One region of the Flavobacterium johnsoniae genome, then DNA from elsewhere that is predicted to be linked to it. Evidence: riboswitches for the same ligand, from Rfam matches in the RefSeq annotation. Region 1 holds a riboswitch; the other holds the start of a gene.
What was found. Region 1 has a riboswitch for S-adenosylmethionine ahead of NYQ10_RS07075 (homocysteine S-methyltransferase family protein). Riboswitches for the same ligand answer to the same signal wherever they lie in the genome.
Positions count from the first base shown of each region.

Region 2: it holds a riboswitch for S-adenosylmethionine, as region 1 does, so the genes downstream of both, NYQ10_RS21385 (TlpA disulfide reductase family protein) here and NYQ10_RS07075 (homocysteine S-methyltransferase family protein) in region 1, are expected to answer to the same signal.

Region 1 is NZ_CP103794.1:1,587,941-1,591,157, reverse strand. Features, by position in the region: gene metH (methionine synthase) at 1-33, opposite strand, end outside; gene NYQ10_RS07080 (hypothetical protein) at 311-805, opposite strand; gene NYQ10_RS07075 (homocysteine S-methyltransferase family protein) at 859-1,863, opposite strand; SAM riboswitch class I at 2,160-2,276, opposite strand; gene NYQ10_RS07070 (NAD(P)/FAD-dependent oxidoreductase) at 2,622-3,217, opposite strand, start outside.
Region 2 is NZ_CP103794.1:5,066,442-5,069,658, forward strand. Features, by position in the region: gene NYQ10_RS21380 (aminotransferase class V-fold PLP-dependent enzyme) at 1-773, opposite strand, end outside; gene NYQ10_RS21385 (TlpA disulfide reductase family protein) at 951-1,940, opposite strand; SAM riboswitch class I at 2,179-2,279, opposite strand; gene NYQ10_RS21390 (hypothetical protein) at 2,492-3,217, opposite strand, start outside.

The DNA.
Region 1 (3,217 bases):
TGATAATACAAGGTCTCTTCTTTTTTCTGTCATTTTTTTTAAAGTTACTGAGATCCTAAGATGCTAAGGTTCTAAGTTTTTTTATTCTATATCTTTTAGGTTATTAAACCTGTAATCTTTTTAATATTTTGGGCGTGTCCCTCCGGGTCGGGCTATCCGTTACAAGTCCTCGCTCTTCCTTCGTCAGGCTGTGGGCTTTTCACTTCTATCCCTCACGCAGATTCGGTTTTAATGATCTGTATTCTATACGATTCAGTATCATTTTTAAACTTTACTCCTTAAAAAACACTTGTCTTGAAATCAATCTCTTCTATTCTTTATCTGCATCGATTTTTCCAACAAAAGCTTTATCTCTATCTTTATCGAATTCTTTGTTACCAAACTCTAATTCTACACGAACAGCATTTCTTAAATCAACAATTATATCTGGTCTAACAGATTCAGAAATAATTTTTTTAAGCAAATCGATTACTTTAGTATCGTTACACGAACAAGCCAAATCATTAAAACACTTTCTTACTTCTTCTGTTGTTACTTTTCCAGGCTTAATATCACCTTCTTTTTCATTGGGATATTTATAATTACTTATTAATGCATCCGCAATATTTAAAGCATTAAAGCACGCATCTCTTTTATGCTTCCATTGTTCTTGATTAATTAAATCTTTTTGTTTTAACTCAAATTCAAACTTTTTGAAAGTTCTATTAACTTTTGGAAGAAAAATATATTGATATAGAATTCCATTTATGATTCCTGCCAATGTTACTGACAATCCTGTAATAGTTAAGATATCTTTTAATTCCATCTTATTATTTATACTTTATAAATTTCACATTTATTAAAACCTTGAAAGAAACGTTATACTGAGATTGGCGCCACACGTGGCTTATAATCCTTCGCCACCTCAGCCATTAATCGAATATGATCCGGAGTTGTACCACAACAACCACCAATGATATTAATTAAATTATCCTCTAAATATTCTTTAATGAAAGCTTGAGTTTGTTCTGGTGTTTCATCATATTGTCCAAATGCATTTGGCAATCCAGCGTTTGGATGTGCCGAAACATTAAAGCTTGTGTTATGCGCCAATGTCTTTAAATACGGTTTCAACAAATCGGCTCCAAGAGCGCAATTGAATCCTACGCTTAATAACGGAATATGCGAAACTGAAATCAAAAATGCTTCGACTGTCTGTCCCGAAAGTGTTCTTCCAGACGCATCCGTAATCGTTCCTGAAACCATGATTGGAATATCAAGATTGCGTTCTTCTTTTACTTCTTCAATCGCAAAAAGTGCAGCTTTTGCATTTAAGGTATCAAAAATCGTTTCTACTAAAAGTAAATCACAGCCACCGTCCATTAAAGCTTCTGCTTGTTGTTTGTACGCAATTCGTAAATCGTCGAACGTTACGGCTCTGTAACCTGGATCGTTTACATCTGGCGACATACTTGCCGTTCTGTTTGTCGGTCCGATTGAACCAGCTACGAAACGTGGTTTTTCCGGATTTTTTGCGGTAAACTCATCGGCTACTTGTCTTGCGATTTTTGCCGATTCGTAGTTTAATTCGTAAACCAAATCTTCCATGTGATAATCGGCCATACCGATTGTCGTTCCAGAGAAAGTATTGGTTTCTACAATGTCAGCACCAGCTTCATAATAAGCGGCATGTACATCGCGGATCGCTTGTGGTTGTGTTAGGGATAGTAAATCGTTGTTTCCTTTTAACGGATGAGGAAAATCTTTGAAACGCTCTCCTCTGAAATCTTCTTCTGAGAAATTATAGCGTTGCAACATTGTTCCCATTGCTCCGTCAAGGATTAAGATATTTTTTTTTATTGCTTCCTGAATTGTTATTGCCATCTTGTATTTGCCGCTAAGGCGCTAAGGCACAAAGCTTTTTTTATTTTTAATTTTGAAGGCTCTATTTACCTTCGATATTTTTTCACATTAATTCCAAAAGGGCACTATTGCTGGCTCATTAGCCCCGATTGAAGTGGAAATCATTTTGCTTTTTTCTTTAAAAAGTAAAATGATTGCAACGAAAAGCGGGAACTATTGACTGCAAAAATGCGCCAATGATTCGCTCCTTCTACTGAATTGCTTCGGTAAATATTGTATGTTGTCTGGAAAAGTTTTGAGAAATACTGTATGTATTTGTGTTATCTATCTTTAATACTGGAAAATGTCGTATAAAGTAGAATTTAGCACCTTCTTTATGGTAAAGGGTTGCTAAGGTTTCATCGGGTCTATCCCTCCGCCTTTCGTGATAACTGACAATAATTTTAAGAACAGTGCAAAGGTATGAAATAGGCTTTCGATTTGCAAATGTTTTTTTTCTAAGGTTCTGAGGGACTTAGGCGCTAAGGTTTTATCTTTTGCTTGATTTAGCTCCGGAGGAGCATAATATTTATAGAAAACAATCTACACAACGCAAAAGCTCCAGCGGAGCGACATATATTTCGCTCCGCTGGAGCTTTTGCAAACGAATAATTTCTTTTCTATAAATATGTCATCCCTCTGGGATTATTCATAGTAATTAAAAAAGCCCAAACTAAAAGTTTGAGCTTTGTATATAAAAACCTTAGCGCCTTAGTCCCTTAGAACCTCAGCACCTTCGATTAAACAATCGCTTTCACAACCGCTTTTGGCGCTTCTTTACGAGTTCCGTCGAAACCGTCTACACCAGAAACTGTTGTATATTTCAATACGTATTTTTTACCTGGGTTGATGATTCCGTATGCAGCCTGGCACATTAAAGTTGCTTCGTGGAATCCGCAAAGGATTAACTTTAATTTTCCTGGGTATGTGTTTACGTCTCCAATAGCGAAGATTCCTGGAATGTTAGTTTGGTAATCTAATGCATTGTTTACTTTAATGGCATTTTTCTCGATTTCTAATCCCCAGTCTCCGATTGGACCTAATTTTGGTGTTAATCCGAAAAGTGGAATGAAATAGTCACAATCAATTTTGCGGTGTGCGCCGTTTTCTTCGATGTCTAATGACTCTACGTGTTCTGCACCGTTGATTCCGATAACTTCAGCTGGTGTGATCAGTTTGATTTTTCCTGCTGATTTTAATTCCTGTACTTTTTCTACAGAATCTAAAGCGCCTCTAAATTCGTTTCTTCTGTGAATCAAAGTTACTTCTGAAGCTACATTTGCTAAGAAAATTGACCAGTCTAACGCTGAATCTCCTCCTCCTGCAATTACAACTC
Region 2 (3,217 bases), 1.8 Mb from region 1:
GTTCCAGGTCCGCCCAAAAATTTATGTGGCGAAAAGAAAATCGCATCTAAATGTTGTTCTGGATCTTTTGGATGCATATCGATTTTAACGTAAGGTGCCGAAGCAGCAAAATCTACAAAACACAATCCGCCGTTTTGATGCATAATTTTAGCTAATTCATGATAAGGCGTAATAATTCCCGTTACGTTTGAACAAGCCGTAAACGAACCGATTTTCAAACTTCTATCGGCGTATTTTTTTATTTCCGTAGAAAGGATTTTTGGATCTACTAAATTATTTTCATCGGCAGGAAGAATCACAACGTCTGCATTTGTTTCGTACCAAGGAACTTGATTGGAATGATGTTCCATATGCGTAATGAAAACTACTGGTTTGTCTTTTTCATTTTCATACGTTTTTCTCAAACCAATAATACGCTGGAGTTTAGATAATGCAGCAGTCATTCCAGTTCCAGTTGTTACTAAAACATCCGATGCATTTGCATTAACGGATTTTTTAATAATATCTCTGGCGTAATTGTATGCGTAAGTAGAAGTTTTTCCTGTCTGACTAGAAAGTGAATGCGTATTGGCAATCATCGGACCTATTTTATGGAGCATAATATCTTCAATCGGCGTGTATAATCTTCCGCTGGCAACCCAATCGGCGTAAATCAAATTTTGTTCTCCGTAAACCGATTCGAAAGTATGATCTATTCCTACAGTGTTTTCTCTAAATTTAGAAAAGTAACACTCAGATTCTGTTGTTTTTGTAGTTGGCTCAATAGCATTCATTTCCCTAGCATTTTTTTAATTAACAAATTGTATTATGGTTTGAATTTCCATAATCTTGTCATTCTGAGGAACGAAGAATCTTTGTTGCAAAATCGACAAAGATTGGTGATTTTCTGTGTGGAGTTTCTTGCGAAGATCCTTCCTTCGTCAGGATGACAAGATTGTGTATTTTCTTTATTAAATTTTATTTTCCAAAAGCGATTTAAGAGTTGCTTGCAATTCTTCTCCATGAAGATTTTTTGCAACAATAATTCCTTTAGAATCTACCAGATAATTGGCTGGAATTGCGCGTACACCATATAATTTTGCAACTGCACTATTCCAGAAAAGCAAATCTGAAACATGCGTCCAAGTTAAATTGTCATCTTGAATTCCTTTGATCCAGTTTTCTTTCTTTTTGTCTAAAGAAATAGCGATTATATTAAATCCTTTATCATGAAATTCTTTGTAAGCAGCCACGATATTTGGATTTTCTCTTCGGCATGGACCGCACCAAGAAGCCCAGAAATCTACTAAAGTGTATCCGTTTAAGTTTTCAGAAAAACGAATCGCTTTTCCCTCAGGATTATTTGCTGTAAAATCTGGTGCTTTTTTTCCAACTGCCAAACCGTCTAGTACAATAGCCAAATCTTTTAGTTCTTTCACGTAAGTGACATTTTGAAGACTTTTATCTAGCAAAGCAATATTTTGCGTAATCTGTTCTGGCGTTAATCGATACGACCAATTTCTGTATAAAACATAAGCCGAAACAATTGATTTTGGATTTTCTGTAATGAATTTACTGATTTCTACCTCTTTTGTTTTTTTGTACGTTTCAAACAAATCTTGTGTCGCAGAACCTTCAACTGTTGAATTTGTATAGTATTTCTTTGGACTTAATTTAACTGTAATTGGTCCTTTTTCAAGGAAAATATACAACGGAGAATCTGCTGTATTTACACTTAAACCATATAATTCTGGCGTTTTTACTTTAGTTTTAAAAGCAAAACTTCCGTCTTTTACTTTTACCGAATCAATTGTGGTAAACATTTTATTATGAAACTTTTGCAGATAAACATATTTTGCAACGGTATCTACAACTGTTCCTTTTAATTGCAAATTACTTTCCTGTGCCTGAGTTTGAACAGCCGCAAGAAATAAGGCAAAACCTAGTATTATTTTTTTCATTTTATTTTTAGTTTTAGAATTAGACAAAAGAATTTCTCGCCAATGTGCAAGACATCAGCAAATTTTATTAAAAGAAAATTTATGAGATTCGTTAATGCTTTCGCATTCGAAAAACAGCAAGACTATTTTCTTCAAACATCGAATTCAAAAGTTCGTAACTGGCATAAATAGTATCTGTTTTCATTTTAAAAAAAATAAAGATTAAAATAGATGACCTTATTCAGATTGGAGCAATCTTTTCTTATCTGTCCCGCAAAGCGGGAAGGATTTAGCACCTTATTTGGCAACAGGTTGCTAAGACTTCATCGGGCCTATTCCCTCAGTCTTTCTGGATAAGTATCATTTTATAATTTTTCTGTAATACAAATATATACTAATTCTACCAAATTAGTCAAGTTTAAATCTGTTTTTTTTATTTTTATTTTAAAAAGAATTAATTAAAATCAAATAAAGCAATATAAATCAACACTTTAAAACAAAAAATAATATCAAAAAAAAAAGCCTGTAAATAATTTATTTACAGGCTTTAAAACTTTAAAACTAAAAATCAATTAATTATTTTGTTCTGCAATTGTAGACTTATTTAGTTTTATAACTCTGATTTTTTTATTGGTATTATCAGATAAGAAAATACGATCGTTAAGCTGAGCCGTTCCTACGATGGTTCCAAATGCATTTTTTCCTAAAATATCAGACACATTTACAACCGCTTTGTAATTCTTTTTATTAAATTCTTCTTTTGGATACAATCTTAAATAAGAAGCATTTCCAACAATTTCAGAAGTTACCGCCCAATCTTTACTAAAAGAAACTGCGATTGGTTTTATATCTGTAAATTGAACTTTTTCTGGCTCAATTGGCGTTGTTAATGAAGTTGTTGCATTAGCTTTAATATTGGCAATATTGTAATACAAATAACTTCTGGCATCTCTTCCTGCAACTACTAAATTTCCGCCGTAAACATCTAAAGAATAAACTTCTGTGTAACCATTTAAGGTGTTTAATTTGGCAATTGGTTTTAAATTCCAGTCACTGGTTTCTGTGATCTGAGAAGTTTCAAATACTTTTATAGATTTTTCTTTTTCTTTTACGAATACCAATCCATCTTTTGCAACAACGCCAAAAACGTGTACAAAAGTTTGCCACCATTGACCGTTTCCAACTGTACTTATTCCGGCATTTGTAGTTTCATCAAAAACAAATAATCTAGATTCTGTGCTTCCGACGTAAATGCGTCCGTTATCAACAGAAACCGAAGTCAGACTTGTTAGAGGAAT